Regions from separate parts of the Vibrio alfacsensis genome, predicted to be linked through region 1. Evidence: predicted binding sites of a transcription regulator. Region 1 holds the regulator's gene; each other region holds the start of a gene.
What was found. The regulator PurR, encoded in region 1, represses purine synthesis genes. The targets are predictions, from matches to a motif close to TNANGNAAACGTTTNCNTNA.

Region 1 (5,811 bases):
TTTCGGTGAGGCATGCCGTCCAAAATATGAGGAATGTTGCCACAAACCACATTTTTGTAGACCAAGCCATGGTGGTTATAAAACATAACCGAAGCCATGCCTCCCGGTTTGACCTGCTCCAATACCGTTTCCAGAGCGGGCTTTGGATCCACCAGCCACTCCATCACTGCGTGGAACATGACAAAATCCACCTGACTGTCCATATGTTCACCAATAGACTGGACAGGCGAATGAATCAGGCGATACTGCTCAAGCAAACCGTTTTTTTCAATATCCTGTTTTGCTAGCTGTAGCATTTCCGAAGATAGATCACATAACGCGACACGATGTCCGAGCTTAGCAAGCTTTTGCGACATTTGCGCTAAACCGCCCCCTGCATCTAAAACGTCTAGGGGTTGCTGGTCGGCGCCTAATTCACTTAGAATCTGTAGAAAATCTTCCCACACAATGATTTGCCGGATCTCCCCTTTATCGGAGCCGTAAATATTTTTTGCAAATTTGTGGGCGATATCGTCGAAATTGCGGTCTTCTGTCACTTCTGCTTGAGTTATCATAACGGATTGTGCCGCTATTCTGGCACAAGGAAAGCAGGAATAAAGAGGGTCACCCTCATTTTTATTATCAATTGATGTTTTTTCGGACTATTTATGTATGTTTGAGCTGAAAAAAGTTGTGACCGCACTGGTCATGCCCTTGCCCGCACTGCTACTCATTGGATTATTAGGTCTTGCTCTTATTAGTTTTACCGCCAAACGCAAAACAGGTTGCTTCATTGTTCTTCTCTCGTTTGTTGGTATCTTTATGGTTGCTTTCCAACCGATTTCGTCAAAATTATTGATGCCTCTAGAACGTGAATACAAAGCATTCTTACCCTCTTCTCAAAGCGTGGATTACGTGATGGTGCTTGGAAATGGGCATGTGGTCGATGATGAGATCCCACCAACATCTCAACTAAGCCGCACTGCACTCATGCGTTTAACCGAGGGAATTCGAATTTTGCGCATGTATCCGGGCGCGAAGCTCATCTTATCAGGCTATGACGGTGGGTCGGAAATTAGCCATGCACGTATGATGGCAAACGTCGCCTTAGCACTCGGCGTTGCGAAATCCGATATTATTCTACTGGAAGATGCTAAAGACACTTGGGAAGAGGCAAGACAAGCGGCAGCGTTTGTGAAGCAAAAAGAAGTCGTTTTGGTGACGTCTGCGAGTCATATGAAACGTGCACTCTATGAATTTCATGCAGCCGGAATTAAGCCTATCCCTGCACCAACGAACTACCTTGCTATCGATGAAATTCATCAACCTTGGGTCAAATACTCACCTAGAGCACGGTACTTAGAACAAACGGAAATTTATTGGCATGAGTATTTAGGCGGCCTTTGGCAAGAACTGAGAGACACGGTAGTGCAAACGCCAATGGTGGAAGTAGAGCAGCCCTAGCTGAATTCCGTTGAAAAACAATAGCTTTAATTTATTGAGCAACAACTGAAAGTTATTAAGCAATTGCTAAAAATCAGCAGTTACAAAAAAGGAGAGCATGCGCTCTCCTTTTTTATTTCGCGATAACGTTTTAATTTCGCAATAACTTTTTAATTTAATAGTAACTAGTCACCTGCGAACATGTAGCCTTCACCATGAACGGTCACAAAGATTTGTGGGTTCTTAGGATCAAACTCCATTTTAGCGCGCATACGTCGAATCAATACATCAATTGTACGATCATTTGGCGCATCCACTCTGTGGCTGATCATGTTCAAAATACGTTCGCGGCTTAACACCTGGTTTGGATACGAAGACAGTGCAACCAGCAGTTCGTATTCTGCTTTGGTTAACTTCACTGGCTCACCATTACGGCTTAGCGCACGACGCTGAATATCAAACGTCCACTCACCGAAGCGCACAATGTGCTCTTCATTGCTTTCATTCACGTTCTTTTGTGAACCATTGCGTGCCGCTGAGATACGCCACAATAAGTTCTTAACGCGAACCAATAATTCCCTTAACTCAAAAGGCTTTGTCACATAATCGTCTGCGCCCATTTCTAGGCCAACGATTTTGTCAATGCTATCCGTGCGTCCTGTCACTAATATGATGCCGATATCTGATTGGCTGCGTAATTCACGCGTAAGCATAAGACCGTCTTCACCGGGCAGGTTAATATCCAACATAATCAAGTCAACACCGCCACCTTGAAGCACTTCACGCATCTCTGCGCCACTTTCTGCTTCACTGACTTTGTAACCTTCATTTTGGAAGTAGCCCGCTAACTTACTACGAGTTACAACATCATCTTCTACGACTAATACGTGATAGCTCATTTACACCACTTTCTGTCTTTTTTATTCCAAGACGTATTCTATTCATAACTAGTAACATTTCTAGTCATAGATACATTAAAAAGCAAGATTTTGCGATTTTATTGATTCAAAGCAAGCTTATTTGTTGCCATTAATAACTAGGCATAATTACCCATAAACAATAACAATTATAGTTACTGCTATTCATTTTAATTGTTTACACTTAAGAGATTATACTCAAGTGACTTCAAGATGCCGCCTTAAGTGCATCATTTCAGGAGCAAAAAATGCAAGAAGTGAAAGCTTTTAACGAAAAACGCGCCGAAATTTACTGGTGGTTTTCTAGCCTATTCGCTAAAGAACTTACCGAAAAAGACCTAGAGAGCTACCACAGTGTTGAAATCCGAAGTTTTTTAGCTGGCCTAGGTGAAAACGAATCCCTAAAGACATCAGTCGATGCATTGGTCGATGCACTCAACCGACTTCAAGATCGTGAAGACGCTCAACTCGAACTTGCCGCAGACTTTTGTGAGCTATTTCTGAAAACAGAAAAACACGGAGCACTTCCATACGCTTCCATGTACATCGGTGAGTCGGGTCTTCTAAACGATAAGCCAGCAGAAGAAATGGAAAAACTCATGGCGGACTTTGGTGTTCAGGTCGATGAAAACCTGAAAGAACCAGCCGATCACCTTGCTGTAGAGCTCGACTTCTTAGGCAACATGATCATTCGCTCTAACGAACTCGAGCAAGAAAAACATATGGAAGAAGCATTCGTGGCACAAAACGACTTCATCCAAAAGCAACTGCTTACTTGGTTACCTATGTTTGCAGCAAAATGTAAGCAATTCGATGAGTTTGGCTTCTACGTTAGTGTTGCTCAAATGCTGATCGCTTTCTGTAAACTGGACAGCGACTACCTTCTTGGTGAATAATTGCGGGCTATTTTAGGGGGACTCGTCATACAGCCCCCTTATTTTATTCGTTTGTTTCTCACTGGTTCAGAGAAGTACAGTGAATTTAGCCGTTAAAATGTGACATAAAAAGCACAAAACCATCGCTGAATATGTTGCCAGCCTGCTCACATAGGTCTAAAATGTGAGCGCAAACGATTAAATATGATTTATATGTAAACCGCTGAAATATAGCGGTTTTTGTGTTTTATTACTCTGCTTGCTGAGCCATTCCTTGTATCACTAATCAAGGAATATATTTCTCAGCAACCAATGTCGCTACAAATCTTTTTATACCGATTTCGGAACAACCACTGCCGAACCTATCAGCGTTGCTTTTTCGTAACTGCTCAGTTTGCGCAAGACACTAAGCGCATGGTTGTCTTCACTACGGTATTCAGTAACTCGATACAGGACATCATTTATGGCCACAATTAAAGACGTTGCTCGCTTAGCCGGCGTTTCAACCACCACAGTGTCGCACGTAATTAACAAAACTCGTTTTGTTGCTGAGACCACTCAAGAAAAAGTAATGAAAGCGGTTGATGAGCTCAATTACGCGCCTAGTGCTGTTGCTCGCAGCTTAAAGTGTAACTCAACGCGCACTATCGGTATGTTGGTTACTCAGTCAACGAACCTTTTCTTCTCTGAAGTGATCGATGGCGTAGAAAGCTACTGTTACCGTCAAGGCTATACATTGATCCTGTGTAATACTGGTGGTATTTACGAGAAACAACGTGACTATATTCGCATGCTTGCAGAAAAGCGTGTCGATGGCATTTTAGTGATGTGTTCTGACCTAACGGAAGAACTACAAGAGATGCTAGACCGCCACGCAGACATCCCTAAAGTCGTGATGGACTGGGGCCCTGAAAGCTCAAAAGCAGATAAGATCATTGATAACTCGGAAGAAGGTGGCTATTTAGCGACTAAATATCTAATTGATAATGGTCATAGCGAAATTGCATGTTTAAGTGGTCATTTCGATAAAGCAGCATGTAAAGAGCGAATTGCTGGCTTTAGACGTGCAATGGCAGAAGCAAACCTTACCGTTAAAGAAGACTGGATTCTTGAGGGTAACTTTGAATGTGATACTGCCGTTCTTGCTGCAGATAACATTACTGCAATGGAAAAACGCCCGACTGCAGTATTCTGTTTTAATGACACCATGGCACTAGGCTTGATGAGCCGTCTGCAACAAAATGGCATCAAGATCCCTGAAGACATTTCTGTGATCGGTTACGACAACATCGAACTTGCTGAATACTTCTCTCCACCGCTAACGACGATTCACCAACCAAAACGTCGTGTAGGTAAAAACGCATTCGAGATCTTACTTGAACGTATTAAAGATAAAGAGCACGACAAACGTATTTTTGAAATGCAGCCAGAGATTGTAATACGTAGCACAGTAAGCAAGCTCAACTAATCAATAATGCAGCTAAGTAATAAGAACTAAGCAATAATGACCGATTTGAAGCGCTCCTTTTAAGGGGCGTTTTTTATGTTCTGAATCCACCCTTTCGTCCTATTTTCTAATCATATTGGATTGGATTTAGGCAAGTAACATTGCCATAGGTGAAGCGATGAGCAATTGACTAATTTCGGGGTAGACAGCCCAGAGCACTTCGCTATAACATACTGTTTTAATTCAATGTATTTGAATTCGTATTTATGGTGTTGATAGGCATATCTAACCAAGAGATATGAAATAACACTCATTAAATACCCCTTTTTAATTGAACTAATGTCACACTTCCATATTCAGGATGTGATGTTAATTCAATGAAAGCAGTATTCTGATACCGTCACGCACAGGGCAAACCATTCGAAAGAGTGGGACGCAAAGCTTCCGGCCTTAACTATTTGTTTTTGAAGACCGTTATTTTTTAAAAACGGCTGTTTTTTTGAAGACTGCTATTTTTGAAGACTATCGTTTTTAAAGACTGTTTTCGATGATGGTTATTTTCAATCATCGTCGTATCAGTAGAAGGTAGCGGGGTTACCGATGGCAAATATGCATTTAACGAGTTTACCCTTTAATGACATTATAACTGCATGCATTTGCTATTCTCTCGGACCTGATTTTTGGTGGCGTAATACTAATTACACCGAGATAACTCATCATGGATAAACCGATACTCAAAGACTCTATGAAGCTATTTGAGGCACTTGGTACGATCAAGTCGCGCTCAATGTTTGGTGGCTTCGGACTGTTTGCAGATGACACTATGTTTGCACTAGTTGTAAATCATCAATTGCACATCCGAGCGGATCAGAAAACTTCATCTACTTTCGAGACTCAAGGACTTAGACCTTACGTCTATAAAAAACGTGGCTTCCCAGTGGTAACGAAATACTATGCTATTTCTGACGAGCTATGGGATTCAACCGACAAAATCCTTGATGTTGCAAGGAAGTCTCTAGAAAGCGCCAAGCTTGAAAAAGAACAACAGGCAACAACAAAGCCTAACCGACTAAAAGATTTGCCAAACCTACGTTTAGCGACTGAACGCATGCTTAAAAAAGCAGGCATCGATTCGGTAGAGCAACTAGAG
Region 2 (5,811 bases), 1.0 Mb from region 1:
GCCGCTACACAGCAATGACGGTCACATCGTGAAAGAGTTGGGTGTACCTTGCCCTGAATGTGGCAATGAGTTGGTACTCCGCCAAGGGCGCTACGGTATGTTCGTTGGTTGTAGCCATTACCCTGCATGTCATCATATTGAGTCGATTAACCAACCTGAGCCAGAGCAGCAAGCGAAAGAGCAACATGCTTGCCCAGAATGTGGCAAAGGACATTTGGTTGAGCGTAAGACTCGATTTGGTAAAACATTCTACGCGTGTGATAATTATCCGAAGTGTAAGTTTGCGGTGAACTTGCCACCTGTAAGAGGCCGCTGTGAGGAATGTGGGTTTACCTTGTTGGTAGAAAAGAAACTGGCCAGCGGGGTTAAACTGCAATGCGCGAGCCGTAAGTGCCACCATACTCAATCACAATAACTTTCAGTACGAATTAAAAAGGGTCGCATCATGCGACCCTTTTGCTATTTATTCCGATGCTTTTCTAGGCTTGCCACTGCTTGGCAAATTCATGTACAGCAGGGAAAGCCTGTTCATCCAGAACCTCTGCTAATGCACAAAGTTTGCGATTAAGTTCGCCTGTGTAGTCACCACATACGTTGATGTGGCCCATCTTGCGACCCGCACGTTTTTCTTTGCCGTACCAATGAATGTGGCAACCATTCATCGCTAGCAATGCTTCTGGTAGTATGTCTTCACCAAGAATATTAATCATCGAGGTTTCACGAACCAGTTTCGTGCTACCCAAAGGCATGCCACACACGGCGCGTAGGTGGTTCTCAAACTGACAAGTTTCTGCACCTTGCTGAGTCCAGTGACCAGAGTTGTGTACGCGTGGTGCGATTTCATTAACCAGCAACGTGCCGTCAACGTCGAAGAACTCGAGGGCTAACACACCAACGTAGTTCAAACTGTTGGCAACGGCCGTGAACATCTGTTTCGCTTGTTCTTGCAACTTAGGTGCATCAATTGCTGTTGAGAGGCTTAATACACCATTGGTGTGAACGTTCTCTGCCAGAGGGTACACTTCAACGCTGCCATCTTTACCACGAGCACCAACCAGTGAAACTTCGCGGTTAAAAGGAACAAATTCCTCAGCAACAATCGCTTGAGTTGGTGTTGCCGCGATGCACTCTGCCATCTCTGTCCAAATGTCTTCGACTTGAGAAGTTTCTTTTAAGCGCCACTGGCCTTTACCATCGTAACCACCCAACGCACTTTTCAGAACCATTGGCATACCAACGTGTTCAATTGCGCGGTCAAAGTCTTCACGAGTTTCGATTACGTAGTATTTCGCGTTACGCACGCCAGCATCATCAAGTAATGCCTTTTCAACACGGCGATCACCGCCTGCTTTGATGGCTTGCGTACTTGGTAAGAACTTACCGCTCGCTTCGCAAACATCGAGCACATCATGTGGGATATGCTCGAACTCAGCAGTAATGACGTCGACTTGTTCAATTGCATTCTCTAAGCCGTTGCCTAGTACGTGCTGAGTCAGTGGATGAACGATGTTACCGCTGCTCACATCGTAAGCTGAGATTTGAATATTCAGTGGCGCACCAGCCAGAGACATCATACGAGCTAGTTGACCCGCACCAAGAACCAGTACATGCATCTGATTAATCCTCAGCAGGGTTTGGGTTCGCCAATACGGTTTCCGTTTGTTCGTTACGGAACGCTTCGACTTTTGCCATGATCGCTTCATCATGTGTACCAAGGATTTGAGCTGCTAGGATGCCAGCATTTGCTGCGCCAGCTTCGCCAATCGCCAATGTACCAACCGCAATACCCTTTGGCATTTGTACGATAGAAAGCAGTGAATCCATGCCTTTCAGTGCACGAGACTGAACTGGAACGCCAAGTACAGGTACGCTGGTAAACGCTGCTGCCATGCCTGGTAGGTGAGCGGCTCCGCCTGCACCCGCGATGATGACTTTAATACCGCGTTCTTTGGCACTGCTTGCGTAATCAGCCAATAATTGAGGAGTACGGTGAGCTGACACCACCTTTGTTTCGTAAGACACGCCAAATTGATCCAGCATGTCTGCTGCTAGTTTCATGGTTGGCCAATCTGATTTAGAACCCATGATGATACCGACTTTCATCTCAAACTCCTTCAAGCTGCAAAATTAGGTGAGCTGATAAATTTGTGCGCATTATACGGGGATTTTTACCTCAAGCAAACGTTTGCGTGTGTTTGTAAATGGTATTGATACATTTTATAAACAAATTGATTTAGTCTCTGAGAATGAATATTTGTACACTTAGTGCAAACACAACAGATAAGACTATCAGGAAGTAATTGGTGGATAACTTTGAACAGGTGCTTGAAGCACTACAAAAAGGCGAAGTGATTGCCTATCCAACAGAAGGCGTATTTGGTGTCGGCTGTGATCCAGATAACCCAGAAGCGATTCAAAAGTTGCTAGAGCTAAAGCAGCGCCCAGTAGAGAAGGGGCTCATTCTTATTGCGGCTAGCTATGAGCAGCTTTTGCCTTATGTTGATGAATCTCAGTTGACTCAAGAGCAGTTAGATAAAGTACACGCAACGTGGCCTGGTCCATACACTTGGATCATGCCTGCGAGTGACAAAGTTTCTCATTGGGTATCGGGTCAATTTGATTCGATTGCCGTACGTGTGACGGATCATCCTTTAGTACAAAAGATGTGTAATGCGTTCGGAAAGCCGCTAACCTCTACCAGCGCGAATCTTACTGGCCTGCCTCCTTGTATGACGACGGAAGAAGTCGAAGAACAGTTAGGTGACCGACTTGTGGCGATCTTACGTGGTGAAACCAGTGGTCGTGACAAGCCTAGTGAAATCCGTGATGCTAAAACCTCGCAAATATTAAGACAGGGCTAACCCTGCTAGTCAGCAATCAATAGGTACTACACGTATGTCAGCAATTGATAAGCACGCCGTAAAGCAGTTCTTGATGTCACTTCAGGATTCCATTTGTCAGCAACTAGAACAAGAAGATGGAAAGGCCGTCTTTGTCGAAGATGCTTGGCAACGTGAAAAAGGAGAGCGTCTTGGTGGTGGTGGCCGTACTCGCGTATTGCGTGATGGCCATATCTTCGAGCAAGGAGGAGTGAACTTCTCTCATGTAGAAGGTAATGAAATGCCAGCGTCTGCGACGGCGCATCGCCCAGAGCTAGCTGGTCGTCGTTTTGAAGCGATGGGTGTTTCTCTGGTTATCCATCCTCACAACCCCTATGTACCGACTTCACATGCCAACGTCCGTTTTTTTATTGCAGAGAAAGACGGTGAAGACCCAATTTGGTGGTTTGGTGGTGGTTTTGACCTAACACCTTTCTACCCATTCGAAGAAGATTGCCAATTATGGCACGACACTGCAAAACAGCTTTGTGCGCCATTTGGTGACGACGTTTACGCAGAGCACAAAGCGTGGTGTGACAAATACTTCTTCTTACCACATCGTAATGAAACTCGTGGTGTCGGCGGTCTATTCTTTGATGACCTAAACCTGTGGGAGTTTGATAAGTGCTTTGACTACATCAAAGCGGTTGGTGAGGGATATTGCCAAGCTTATCTACCGATCGTTTCTCGTCGTAAAGACATTGAATACGGTGAGCGCGAGCGTGAGTTCCAACTGTATCGCCGTGGTCGCTATGTTGAGTTCAACCTTGTGTATGACCGCGGTACTCTATTTGGCCTACAAAGTGGCGGGCGTACAGAGTCGATTTTAATGTCGATGCCGCCACTTGCACGATGGGAATACAGCTATGAGCCGCAAGCTGGCTCTCCAGAAGCAGAGCTTTACGAACGATACTTACAACCTCGCGAGTGGTAAGTTCTGAATCTCCTTTTCTATATAGATAGATAGTGATAGGGTCATCTGTAATCAGGTGGCCCTGTTTTTTCTCTATAAGTAAGGAATAAAGGTAAGGAAATGACTCAGCAAATTGATCGCTATGCCGTGTTTGGTAACCCTATCGGACACAGTAAGTCGCCATTCATTCACACCTTGTTTGCTCGTCAAACCAATCAGTCTTTGGTGTACACCGCAGAAAGTGCACCTGTTGATGGCTTTATTGACGCAGCTAAAGTGTTTTTTGCTGAAGGTGGCAAGGGGTGCAACATTACCATGCCATTTAAAGAAGACGCTTATCAATTTGCTAGCCGTCTGACTGAGCGTGCTCAGTTGGCGGGCGCAGTCAACACTCTCAAGAAGTTAGATGATGGTGAAATCATTGGTGATAACACTGATGGCGCAGGTTTAGTGCAAGATCTGCTTCAACACCAAGTTGTATTGGAAGGGGCGCGAATCTTAATTATTGGTGCCGGTGGTGCAGCACGTGGAGTGATTAAACCACTCCTCGATCAAAAGCCGACTTCCTTAACCATTACCAACCGTACCTTTAGTAAGGCACAGGAGCTTGCAGAGCTGTTTGTCTCTCACGGTCCTATCGTCGCCAAAGAGATGGAAAGTATTGATGAAGAGTATGATGTCATCATTAACTCCACTTCTGCTTCTCTTAGTGGAGAACTGCCTGCTATTTCATCCTCTATCTTTGCTGTTAATAGTACGAGCTATGACATGATTTATGGCAAAGGGGGGACGAGCTTTAACTTATGGGCAAAAGAAAATGGTGCTGCTCAAGCGTATGATGGTCTCGGTATGTTAGTGGGGCAGGCAGCGGAAAGCTTTATGCTATGGCGTGGTTTACGACCTGGCGCAAAACAAATTCTTAGAGAACTAAGAAAGAACCTTGAAGGTCAATAATCAATGAATCAATCTATCCTATTCCCTGACATGCAGTCTTGGGATGAAGCATCGCAATCGGTAAATTTTGCTGCGCAGCAATCTGGTGCGTTGATTGAGTGCTATGTCACTAAACAAAAGTTAGAAAAGCTCAGTGGTTCACTGATTGAAACTGAGCAAGCGGCAATTAAAGTGTTTACTGATTACCGATTCGATCTAGAAGAAATCGCCGAAGAGCTAATAGAAGATGAAGCCTTCGATGAAGAAGGCCATATCATCATTGATTAGTTTACTATTGCTAACCAACTATATTATTCGTCGTTGATGTCTTTTACTTCATTTATGTAGTCATTTTTGTTCTGTACGTAGTTATTGGCAGATTTTTGTAAGAAAGCTCGTTCTTTCTCTGATAAAAGGCGAGCTTGTTTTACTGGACTACCAACATATAAGTAACCACTCTCTAGTACTTTTCCCGGTGGAACTAAACTGCCAGCGCCAATCATTACTTCTGACTCTACAATAACATTATCCAACACTATCGCGCCCATACCCACTAACACGCGATCGTGAATCTCGCAGCCGTGAAGCATCACCTTATGTCCAATAGTTACGTCATTGCCAATAATGAGCGGGTAGCCGTTTGGATTCTCTGTATTCTTATGGGTGACGTGGAGAACACTACCATCTTGGATATTTGTCCGTTCGCCAATGTGGATATGATTCACGTCACCACGAGCTGCGACCAATGGCCAGATACTAGAATCATCACCAATTCGGATATCACCGACTAAAACAGAGGTTGAGTCGACATATACACGTTTGCCCAACTGAGGACGTATACCTTTATAGCTTCTAATTGAACTCATCTTTACTCCTTATAAAGCGTTAATAACGGTAATATCTGATGAGAAGAGTAGCAAAAATGCACCTTTTAGAATAAAAAACATTCAAACGATAAAAAAATCAAAAAAAACGTAAAAAAGGGCTTGCCAATGTGATCGCAATCTCTATAATGCCACCTCGCTGACACGGCAACGCTCCGAAAGGAACGCAAGCCAAGTTAGCAAGCCAATTAGCCAAGTGGAA
Region 3 (5,811 bases), 1.2 Mb from region 1:
TACGGTATCAGAGTAAGCCATACCAGCGTCAGTGTTCTCATCAAAGATCACTGGTACACCTTTGTTTGATGCGTTTAGCACCGCTTGGCTTTCTGGAATGACGCCCAGTAATGAAATATGCAGAATTTCTTCAACGTCTTGTACGCTTAGCATTTCACCTTGGTTAACACGGCCAGGGTTGTAGCGTGTAAGCAGTAGATGCTGTTTAACTGGCTCTAGGCCTTGCTCTGCGCGCAAAGATTTTGAGTCCAAAATACCGAGAATACGGTCAGAATCACGTACTGAAGAGACTTCAGGGTTGGTCGTTACGATCGCTTCATCCGCATAATACAACGCCATCAGAGCACCTTGCTCGATGCCTGCTGGAGAGTCACAGATGATAAAATCAAAGCCCATGGTATCTAGCTCATTGAATACACGTTGCACACCATCTTTTGTTAGTGCGTCTTTATCACGTGTTTGGGAAGCTGGAAGAATGAACAAGTTGTCTGTGCGTTTGTCTTTGATCAACGCTTGATTTAGCGTTGCTTCGCCGTTGATTACGTTAACAAAGTCGTAAACGACGCGACGCTCACAGCCCATGATCAAGTCGAGGTTACGCAAGCCGATATCAAAATCGATCACCGCAGTCTTTTTCCCTTTCAGAGCCAGACCCGAGGCGATGGCTGCGCTTGAAGTGGTTTTACCAACGCCACCTTTGCCAGACGTTACTACAATAATGCGTGCCATTTTATTTCCTTTTTAGACTAAATCGTGAGTGTTTCTAGAAGTAATGATTCTTCGGCTTTACTGATCATGACTTTCTTTTGCCAATACTCACTCTCAATTTGATCGCTAAGCCAGTAATCTCCTGCTATAGAAATCAGCTCAGCTTGTAAATCGTGACAAATAATTCGAGCTTCTTGTTGCCCGCTTGCTCCTGCAATCGCGCGTCCACGAAGGGTGCCGTGGATATGGATCGAACCATCGGCTATCACTTCGGCCCCGGCACTGACATGAGCCAGTACGACTAAATCGCCATCTTTAGCATAAATCTGCTGACCAGAACGAACAGGTGTGCGGACGATTTTTGTCGGAGCCATCTTAACCGGGGCTTGCGCTGGAGACTTGCTCGCAGACATTATGGCAAAGCCTGCTTCAGAGGCGAGGTTTTGAGTCCGTTTATCTTTGCAACCTGTGACGCCGACAGGAATAAAGCCTGCGTCAGCGATACCTTGCTTGAGTTCTGTGAAATCAATATCGCTTTCTACTTTTGCTATATTGATAACCAGAGGCGCGGATGCAAAGAAAGAGGGCGCTTGAGAAACCTTTTCTTGCAAAAATTCGACAGTTTTCGCGATCTCGCTATCAGGAAGGTGTAAAACTGACAACGTAAAACTGCTACCTTTAAGGTCTGGTGAATGGGTCATCGTGGACTTCTTGCCTTTATTGAAAGAGCGTTGCCTTAAACTAGGTCTGTCATGTTATATTTCATCCTTTGACGCAGCAAGTTCTCGAGTGAGCAAATAAGTGAATTAATCTCAAATTTGCTAACAAGTTTGCGAGAATTTTACGTTTTCAACTTAATCCACACTGAAAGTGGGTAAATCAGCACAAAAGGCTTGTCATGCTTTGTTCTATTTATAAAAGCTCCAAAAAAGAAGGCACTTATCTCTATATCCCGAAAAAGGACGATTTTTCACAAGTTCCTGACACCCTGATGCAAATGTTCGGTAAGCCTATGCCGGTCATGACCATCAAACTTGAAGGTCGTACTTTAGCGCAAGTTGATATCGAAAAAGTGAAAGCATCACTGACAACGGATGGCTTTTTCTTGCAACTGCCACCACCACCAGAAAACCTATTAGAAAAATACAAAGAACAAAAAGCCCAGCAGAAAGGCGAATAATCACTCGCGCTTCTCATCTGGGAACACTGCCTCGCTCAAGGAGGGCGATATGAAAAAGATACTGGCAGCCATGCTCAGCGTTGGTATGTGCACTTCAGCCTTTGCAAGCAGCGAGGGCTTTGATGACTACCTCAATAAATTGCGTGCAGAGGCCCGTGATAAAGGCATTTCAGAACAGGTGATCAGCGCCGCTTTTGCAAATGTGGAATATAAACCACGCGCAGTGAAAGCCGATCGCAATCAACCAGAGAAAAAACTGACTCTGGATGAATACATTCCTAGGGCGGTTCCTGAATGGAAAGTAAAGCAGGCTCGATCGCTTTATAAAGAACACTATGCTGAGTTAAAACGCATTGGTGACGAATATGGCGTGCAGCCTCGTTTTATCGTAGCACTGTGGGGCGTGGAAAGTAACTTTGGTAAGTTTACCGGAAACTTCCGTGTGATCGATGCGTTGTCGACCATGGCATTTGAAGGTCGCCGTGAGGAGTTCTTCCGTAAAGAGACCATGGCAGCACTGCAAATCTTAGATGAAGGTCATATCGAGCTAGAGAGTTTTAAAGGGTCGTGGGCGGGCGCGATGGGCCAATGTCAATTTATGCCAAGTTCATTTTTGCGCTTTGCCGCAGATGGTAATGGCGATGGCAAAAAAGACATCTGGCAATCAGAGGCCGACGTCTTTGCGTCTACCGCGAACTATCTAAGCGAATCGGGTTGGGACGACAATTTTACATGGGGTCGCCAGGTAAAAGTACCACACGGCATCGATCATAATCTGCAAGGTCGCGAAGCTGAGAAAGGTAAGTATCTGCAAGAGTGGAGTAAGCTTGGTATTACGAAATACGATGGCAGCCCACTTCCTAAATTGGACGAAGATATCAAAGCTTGGCTGATCATGCCTGATGATGAAAATGGTCGAACTTACTTGGTGTACAACAACTACAATGTGTTGATGAAGTGGAATCGCTCTTACTACTTCGCATTAGCGGTAAGTCATTTAGCTGACCGCATAACATTCTAATTTGATGCATCTATGAATTTTAAAGGGGCTCTTCGGAGCCCTTTGTTTTCTGTTTTTTAAATGAGGTTTGCGTGTTATCTGAACGTGCTGCACAAATGGTGATCTTCTCTGCGTTGATCAAACATAAAAACTTTACCGCCGCGGCAAAGAGCCTAGGTGTGTCTGTTTCTCACGTCAGTAAACAGCTTAGCCAGTTAGAAGCTTCTTTAGGTATCAAGCTCGTACAGCGTACCACTCGTAGCTTCACGCCAACGGAAGCGGGGCAGACGTTTTATCATCATTGTCAGCAAGTGGTACAAGCGGTGAGTAGCGCCACCTTTGAGATGGAAAGCCAGCGTGATGAAGTCGCCGGTTTGGTACGTCTTGGTCTATCGCAGTCTTTCGGAACCTTGCACATTATTCCTGCTATTCAAGAGCTCAGAGAACGTTATCCCCAGTTACAGGTAGAAGTGCATTTGTTCGATTACAAAGTCGATATGCTCGAAGAGGGCTTAGATCTATGGATCACCAACAATGAGCATTTGCCTGAGGGGTATATCGCGCAGCGCTTGGCTGATAGTCAATTTGTTGTGGCGGCATCGCCAGACTACTTAATGAAGCATGACACACCGACCGAGCCTAACGACCTGTCACAACATAACTGTCTAATTTACCGCAGCTGGGAGCGTGATTACACCAGTTGGGCGTTTACCAATCACGAGCAAGATCTCAACGTGAAAGTATCAGGTAACTATTCGGTAGATCTGGCTGAGGCGGTGCGAGATGCGGCGATTGCGGGTTGGGGAATCGCGTATCTTGCGACGTACTTATTGGGTGATGAATTCCGAACGGGGAAATTGATTCAGCTGTTGCCAGATTGGCGAGCGAGCCAAACCATGCCGTTTTATGCGGTGTATCCAAGCCGTCAACATATGCCGAAAAAGATTTCTGCTGTTATTGAATTTATCAAACAAAAGATAGGATCGCCTTGTCATTGGGATCAGCGTTTAGCACCGTATATTTCATTGCCGAAATAGAAAACCCATAAAGTGATTTACATCACAAAATTTTTCTTGTTTCAGAAACATATTTTCCATATGGAAACAATAAGCAAATGCAAACGTTTATCTTGATGTAATTCAGTAAGTTATTTTTGTGTGCAAATAATATACAGCCAACATTTTCAGGTTGTTAACATACCCGACTTGCACCAATTTTTTCACTCTATACAATCCGACGCCTTTCCTGTTCCCCCTTTTTGTCGGATTCATTTTATGAACTCAATTCTTGGTATTGTAGCCATTCTATTCGTAGCATGGCTGCTTTCGACTAACCGTAAAAACATTCGTTTTCGAACGGTATCTTTAGCATTTGCTTTGCAAATCATCTTCGCGTTGTTGGTGCTGTATGTCCCTGCAGGTAAAGATGCGCTAAACGCAGTCACTGGTGCGGTGTCTAACCTAATCAACTACGGCCAAGAGGGGATTGCATTCCTATTTGGTGGCCTAGCAACTGGTGGCTTTACGTTTGCGATTAACGTTCTTGGCATCATCATCTTCTTCTCTGCTCTTATTTCTGGTTTGTACCACATCGGCTTAATGCCAAAAGTGATCAACTTGATTGGCGGTGGTCTACAGCGTTTACTCGGCACAAGCCGTGCCGAATCTCTCTCTGCAACCGCCAATATTTTTGTAGGTATGATCGAAGCCCCGTTGGTTGTAAAACCATACCTAAAGCACATGACGGATTCACAGTTTTTTGCTGTGATGACAGGGGGATTAGCATCGGTTGCAGGTGGTACTCTTGTGGGCTACGCATCGCTAGGTGTGGATCTTAACTACCTAATTGCAGCGGCATTTATGGCTGCACCAGCAGGCTTGTTAATGGCTAAGATCATGATGCCAGAAACGGACACGACAACACCGGATATCGATTTAGATCAGATTGAAATGCCTCGTGCGACAAACGTTGTTGAAGCCATGGCCGATGGTGCAATGTCTGGATTGCGCATTGCAGTGGCAGTCGGTGCAACGCTTTTGGCTTTCGTGAGTGTTATTGCGATGCTAAATGGCATGCTAGGTTGGTTTGGCGGCTTATTTGGCATGGAACTGAGCTTCGAGCTTGTACTTGGTTACCTATTTGCGCCAATCGCATGGTTATTAGGTATTCCATGGAATGAAGCAGTTGTGGCGGGTTCGTTGATTGGTAACAAGGTTGTCGTGAATGAGTTTGTCGCGTTCATTCAATTAATGGAAGTGAAGTCTGAACTAAGTGCACACTCACAAGCTATCGTAACATTTGCTCTGTGTGGTTTTGCGAACATTTCGACCATGGCAATGTTGATCGGCGGTTTAGGATCACTGGTACCAGAGAAACGTGCGTTTATCTCGAAATACGGTTTTCGTGCAATTGCTGCAGGCGTGATGGCAAACCTGATGAGTGCATCCATTGCGGGCGTGATTCTAAGCTTGTAATGGTTTGAATTGGTCATTGACCGATAAACGAGAAAGGCTCCGTCAGGAGCCTTTTTAGTAGTTAGAGAATATTACTTGGCTGTGTGGAATTGTTCACACGCTAACATGGTGTTCTCAATTAGGCTTGCGACTGTCATTGGGCCTACGCCACCTGGTACTGGTGTGATGAAGCTAGCGCTCTCGCGTGCTTTATCATACTCAACGTCACCAACAAGTTTGCCAGATTCAAGACGGTTGATACCCACATCAACGACCACGGCACCTTTTTTAATCCACTCGCCAGGAATGAAGTTTGGTTTACCTACTGCTACCACCACTAGATCGGCCTGACGAACGTGACCTTCAAGATCTTTAGTAAAGCGGTGACACGTTGTCGTTGTGCAGCCTGCTAGCAGTAACTCAAGCGTCATTGGGCGACCAACAATATTAGAGGCGCCAACCACGACAGC
Region 4 (5,811 bases), 1.4 Mb from region 1:
CACTGCTTGCGTTCGCCGTTTACTTATTAATCCAAGATAAACCCGTTTGGATCAGTCTGCCCTTTTTGCTCAGTATTTATGTTGTCGCGCATCATGGTAAAGCCGTTTGGGAAACCAAAGCTCCTGCACAAATCGCACCAATGATGCCCGTCATCGTGAAATGCTCACTGGTAACGAATGTTCTGTTTGCAACAATTGTGGTAGCTCAAACTCTGATAAGTTAAAAAAGGAATCTCGTTGCATTGACTTAATGCCTAGATATACTCAAAGACAACGTTTTCTGTTTAAGAAAGGTACGCCATGGAATACAACACTTCAGCACTTTGCGATATTTACCTCGACCAGGTAGATGTTGTCGAACCGATGTTCAGTAACTTTGGTGGTCGCGCATCGTTTGCAGGCCAGATCACGACCATAAAATGCTTTGAAGACAATGCATTGATCCGTGAAACTCTCGAACAAGACGGCATCGGACGTGTACTGCTGATTGACGGTGGCGGTTCCTTACGTAAAGCGCTAATTGATGCAGAAATTGCAGCGCTAGCCGAAGAAAATGAATGGGAAGGCATTATTGTTTATGGCTGCGTTCGCGAAGTTGACGTACTCGAAGACATGAACTTAGGCATTCAAGCCCTTGCCTCTATTCCTGTAGGCGCAGCAAGCCAAGGTATTGGTGAGCATGATGTACCAGTAAACTTTGGCAGCGTCAGCTTCTTGCCGGAAGATTACGTCTACGCTGACAGCACAGGCATTATTCTATCCCCAGAACCACTCAATGTGGATCTCGAGTTAGGTGAAGAAGAATAGATCTTAGGTGTTAGAGCCTAAGTTTTAGGCCCTAGGTGGAGCGCTCTGTGAGTTTGTGCATTTCATTGGCCTTTTTAGAAGGTGGATGGAATACGGAACGCTTCGCTTACGGAATACGTGGAAAAGCACACATCAAGCTATCTTGTCATTTCAACTAGCCTCAGCGAGACTAGGAATCGATTATTAGCGGACTATTTAGTTTCAGTACATTACCTTAGTGTATCAAACTCGGTCTGTAGATTCTGAATCACGTTCGTCCCTCACTGTTCAGAATGACGGTATTTTTACACTGCATAAAAACGTTTGTGCGGAATTCAGAAAAGCACTTCAAGCAACCTTGTCATTCCAGCGAGCCTCAGCGAGACTAGGAATCTATTATTAGCGGACTATTTAGTTTCAGTACATTACCTTAGTGATATCAAACTCGGCCGGTAGATTCTGAATCACGTTCGTTCCTCACTGTTCAGAATGACAGTATTTTTACACTGCATAAAAACGTTTGTGCGTAATCCGTAATACAAAAGCTTAGGCCCTAGAACCTAGGATCCTAGGAACTGTCTTTCCCTAGGATCTTTCTTTTGCCCAAATACACAAACACCCGCCGAGGCGGGTGTTTTAAATTCTGGATATGGAGTGAATTATTCCACTTCGTCCATTTTGCCAAGTAGTGCACGAATGCGCTCTTGCCATTGAGCATGCTCTTGTTGAGCTTGTTGAGATTTCTGCTCTAGATCTTCACGCTGAGAGCGAAGCTCATTTGCTTCTGCTTCTAGCTTTACTTTGTCTTCTTTCAGCTCTTCAACTTCCATCTGAAGAAGAGTGATTGTATCAACTGCAGTTTGAATTTTTGCTTCTAGTTTTTCTAGTACTTCAAAAGACATCTTGGCCTACCTTTATTGTTCCGTGGGGACGATACACGACAAATCGTCGGCACCTAACCTATAAGATTCATTCTACTCAGCGTAGCGACGAGAAACACTTACTATATTCGATATTTTGCATCATTCGGTCAAAAAATCAGCGCAATCTCACTAAACTCTGACTTTTCTGAACAGTGAAGTTTTTTTGCACTCTATTTTTGGCTTCTTCACATTAAAAACTCACCCGATAATTGATCGAATTCAAGTTAGTTAGAGTTAAAGCTCAGCAAAAAGGCAAACGTTTAACTTGCGATGTGGTAGAATCGCCGCGCAAATTTTTCTTCCCTCTTGTTACTTGGAGACATCATGAAACGCGATTTAGCAATGGCATTTTCCCGTGTTACTGAAGGTGCCGCTCTGGCTGGCTACAAATGGCTTGGCCGCGGTGACAAAAACGCAGCTGACGGTGCTGCCGTTGAAGTGATGCGAACCCTACTAAACAAAACCGACATTAGCGGTGAAATCGTTATCGGTGAGGGTGAGATCGATGATGCTCCTATGCTTTTCATTGGTGAGCAAGTGGGTACGGGTGGTGATGCTGTCGATATCGCAGTAGATCCTATCGAGGGTACTCGCATGACGGCAATGGGCCAATCGAACGCATTAGCGGTATTGGCGGCCGGTGAAAAAGGCAGCTTCTTAAAAGCACCAGACATGTACATGGAAAAGTTAGTGGTAGGCCCTGGCGCGAAAGGCGCGATTGACCTCAATAAACCGCTAAAAGAAAACCTAGAAAACGTTGCGAAAGCATTAAACAAATCACTTGATACGTTGGTTGTTATCACACTAGCAAAACCTCGTCATGATGACGTGATTGCAGAAATGCAAGCGATGGGTGTGCGCGTATTCGCTGTGCCTGATGGTGATGTAGCGGCTTCTATTCTAACTTGTATGCCTGACAGCGAAGTAGATTTAATGTACTGCATCGGTGGTGCGCCTGAGGGTGTGGTTTCTGCAGCAGTCATTCGCGCACTAGATGGTGATATGCATGGCCGACTTCTTCCTCGTCACGAAGTCAAAGGCGATACCGAAGAAAACCGCATTTACGGCACTGCTGAGCTTAAGCGTTGTGAAGAAATGGGCGTACAAGCAAATGTTGTTCTTAAGATGGAAGACATGGCTCGCAGCGACAATGTTATCTTCTCGGCGACAGGTATTACTAAGGGCGATCTACTTGAGGGGATCACTCGCCAAGGCAACATCGCAACAACAGAAACTCTGCTTATCCGCGGCCGCTGTCGTACTATCCGCCGTATCAAGTCTACGCACTACCTAGAGCGTAAAGACCCTGAAGTACGCGATATTATTCTTTAAACAGATACAAAGTTCCTAGGGCCTAGGATCCTAGGAACTTGCCTTTCTCCTAGGACCTCTCTGTTTTCCCTAGGATCTATCTTTTAAACCTTGTTTCCCCCAAAACTAAGTCAACTCTTCTCTTTACTAATCCTATCGCGCATAATATGTACTGATGTATAGATGGTGGGCATATGAAAACCGTAGATAGGATTTTGCAAATCGTTAAGCGTGATGGCTCTGTCACTGCGAAGCAACTCTCTTCCGAACTGAACATGACAACCATGGGGGCTCGTCAGCACCTACAAGGTTTAGAAGATGACGGCATCCTATCGATTCATGATGTGAAAGTGAAAGTGGGTCGCCCTACTCGTCATTGGTCATTAACTCAAAAAGGGCATGAGCAGTTTGCTGATCGCCATGGCGAACTAACCATCCAATTTATTGAAGCCGTTGAGCACATTTTTGGTAAAGACGGGCTCGATAAAGTCACATCAGAGCGAGAAAAGCTCACGCTTAAACACTACCAATGGCATCTTGCACAATGTGATTCATTGGAAGACAAACTCAATAAGTTAGTTTCACTGCGCGAGAAAGAGGGTTACATGGCGGAGTTGGATCAAGACGAACAAGGCCTCATCCTCATCGAGAACCACTGCCCTATTTGCAAGGCCGCAACTCGTTGCCCTAGTTTGTGTCAATCTGAGCTCAATGTGTTTCAATCACTGTTAGGTAACGATACGCTCATAGAGCGCACAGAACACATTATCAACGGTCAGCGCCGCTGCGTTTATCGCATTCAAGAACCCATCTCTGACTGATTTCTCTACGGCTATCTGTACCGAATGGCCATCGTTAGCAAATGACTAGCGATGCCGAGAACTCTGCGCCAAAGACTCCGCCCTAAGTTTCTTATAAATGAGACCATAGCCAAATCCCCCTATCCTCCTTTCCCCAGTGGATTACGCTTTTACTAATAAAAGCAGCGTCCTATGGATTGGGAGACAACATGACTGCCCCTCACAAGCCACAAGTTTTACCCTCATTCGATGATATGGTCAAAATGGCCAAACACGATCCTGAAGCCTTTGAGCAGTTCCGCCATGAAATGGCAAAAGAGATGATTGAAAGTGCCTCAGAAGAAATGCAACCACGCTTATGGGCGCAACAAAGCCATATAGACCGAGTCATTAATAATTGTAAGAACCCCAACCATACTAACGTGGTGTTAATGAACGAACTGCAAAAACAAGTCGTGAAGTTTAGAGAAGCGCTGCAAGGGGAAACGGCACCGGCGCAAAAAGCGGATGTGGTGAGTTTAAAGACGTTTAAAGATAGGGATGATTTTTATTGAACGTTCTTAGGCCCTAGGTTTTTAGGTCCTATATCCTAGTTGGAGCGCGCTAGACGTTTATACGTTTCAATGAGTTATTGAGAAGGCTGTTGGAATACCGGGCGCTTCGCTTACAGAATACAGAATACAGAAAAGACCACGATTGCGCGTAATCAGTAACCCAAGATTTTAAGCCCTAGGATCCTAGGACCTGCTTTTTACCTAGGGCCTTTCTTTTCCTTTTACTCCGGCTCTGGTCCGTAGTGGTTCTGGCCTGCAGTTCCTTTCAAGAAACCACACTCTACCAAAATCCATACACCACAAATCAATGAGACAGAAGCAATCAACATTTGCGGTGTCGATGCTGCCTGAGCATCTGGGTTTGTCATTGGCGTAGCAATTCGACCAATAATCAAAGGAATGTTTAATGCTAGCCAGTAGATGGACTTATTACGGTCATGCCAGCGTTTGGTCGTTATCGCCAGATCAGGAATGAGTAAAATAAGCAGAAACACCGGTAAAATGATGTAAGAAAATGCCGAGAACAGCTTGTTGATACCTACGCCAAAGCCGAGTATCGAGATATAGTAAACAATATTCCATGCCCAATATGTTTTTCGGCCTATACGCCCTTGAAACGAAAATAGTAACTCTTTAATCGACATCGACTTTTATCCAAAAACTAGAATGGGTATAGAGTAACGAAGAGCACAATAAAGGGCAAAGAAAAGGAATGAAAAAAGGTCCTAGGGTCCTAGGGTCCTAGGGTCCTAGGAAGAGCTTATTGGGCGTTCGGAGCGCTTCAATGAGTTTTTGAAAAATTGATTAGAATACCGAATACGGAGCGCTACGCTTATGGAATACGGGAAAGCACACATCAAGCTATTTTGTCATTCCAGCGAGCCTAAGCGAGACTAGGAATCTTTCATCAACAAACACTTGGCCCAAACTCGCGCCTTCAACCAACGATCTCTCAGTTAGTAGATTCTGAATCACGTTCGTTCCTCACTGTTCAGAATGACAGCATTTCTCTTCCAACCGGAAACAACGTTTGCGCGTAATCCAGAAAAGCACTTCAAGCAACCTTGTCATTCCAGCGAGCCTCAGCGAGACTAGGAATCTACTATTAGCGGACTATTTAGTTTCAGTACATTGCCTTAGTGATATCAAACTCGGTCGGTAGATTCTGAATCACGTTCGTTCCTCACTGTTCAGAATGACAGTATTTGTCTTCCAACCAGAAACAACGTTTGCGCGTAATCCGTAATCAAAAACATTAGGCCCTAGGATCTGTCTTTTAAACCTAGGACCTCTCTGTTTCCCTAATTCACCACTTTCTGGAAACAATCAATATCCATATCGCGAACGTTCACCGTTAGGCTACGTACATGGCTAGCTTGCTCTTGTAGCACCGTCATTAATGCTCTCGACAGGTCTCGCTTTTGCTCTGGTGTTCGG

Region 2: the regulator PurR is predicted to act here: its motif matches at 2,174-2,193, upstream of purE (5-(carboxyamino)imidazole ribonucleotide mutase).
Region 3: the regulator PurR is predicted to act here: its motif matches at 4,001-4,020, upstream of VA249_RS04110 (NupC/NupG family nucleoside CNT transporter).
Region 4: the regulator PurR is predicted to act here: its motif matches at 1,958-1,977, upstream of glpX (class II fructose-bisphosphatase).

What each region holds. Positions count from the first base shown of each region.
Region 1 covers NZ_AP024165.1:2,072,449-2,078,259, forward strand. The annotation lists gene cmoM (tRNA uridine 5-oxyacetic acid(34) methyltransferase CmoM) at 1-536, opposite strand, end outside; gene elyC (envelope biogenesis factor ElyC) at 652-1,443, shown strand; gene torR (two-component system response regulator TorR) at 1,608-2,321, opposite strand; gene torD (molecular chaperone TorD) at 2,588-3,235, shown strand; gene purR (HTH-type transcriptional repressor PurR) at 3,678-4,682, shown strand; cyclic di-GMP riboswitch class I at 5,062-5,143, shown strand; gene VA249_RS09555 (TfoX/Sxy family DNA transformation protein) at 5,380-5,811, shown strand, end outside.
Region 2 covers NZ_AP024165.1:3,113,596-3,119,406, reverse strand. The annotation lists gene VA249_RS14430 (DNA topoisomerase family protein) at 1-415, shown strand, start outside; gene VA249_RS14425 (5-(carboxyamino)imidazole ribonucleotide synthase) at 480-1,613, opposite strand; gene purE (5-(carboxyamino)imidazole ribonucleotide mutase) at 1,618-2,103, opposite strand; gene tsaC (L-threonylcarbamoyladenylate synthase type 1 TsaC) at 2,304-2,861, shown strand; gene hemF (oxygen-dependent coproporphyrinogen oxidase) at 2,896-3,813, shown strand; gene aroE (shikimate dehydrogenase) at 3,913-4,746, shown strand; gene VA249_RS14400 (DUF1488 family protein) at 4,750-5,013, shown strand; gene VA249_RS14395 (gamma carbonic anhydrase family protein) at 5,037-5,591, opposite strand.
Region 3 covers NZ_AP024165.1:873,094-878,904, forward strand. The annotation lists gene minD (septum site-determining protein MinD) at 1-729, opposite strand, end outside; gene minC (septum site-determining protein MinC) at 747-1,409, opposite strand; gene VA249_RS04095 (YcgL domain-containing protein) at 1,607-1,888, shown strand; gene VA249_RS04100 (lytic murein transglycosylase) at 1,938-2,909, shown strand; gene VA249_RS04105 (LysR family transcriptional regulator) at 2,981-3,925, shown strand; gene VA249_RS04110 (NupC/NupG family nucleoside CNT transporter) at 4,163-5,362, shown strand; gene folD (bifunctional methylenetetrahydrofolate dehydrogenase/methenyltetrahydrofolate cyclohydrolase FolD) at 5,434-5,811, opposite strand, start outside.
Region 4 covers NZ_AP024165.1:256,446-262,256, reverse strand. The annotation lists gene VA249_RS01230 (1,4-dihydroxy-2-naphthoate polyprenyltransferase) at 1-224, shown strand, start outside; gene rraA (ribonuclease E activity regulator RraA) at 301-807, shown strand; gene zapB (cell division protein ZapB) at 1,446-1,688, opposite strand; gene glpX (class II fructose-bisphosphatase) at 2,034-3,041, shown strand; gene VA249_RS01210 (helix-turn-helix transcriptional regulator) at 3,215-3,841, shown strand; gene VA249_RS01205 (DUF3135 domain-containing protein) at 4,030-4,374, shown strand; gene VA249_RS01200 (DUF805 domain-containing protein) at 4,596-5,018, opposite strand; gene VA249_RS01195 (5-carboxymethyl-2-hydroxymuconate Delta-isomerase) at 5,676-5,811, opposite strand, start outside.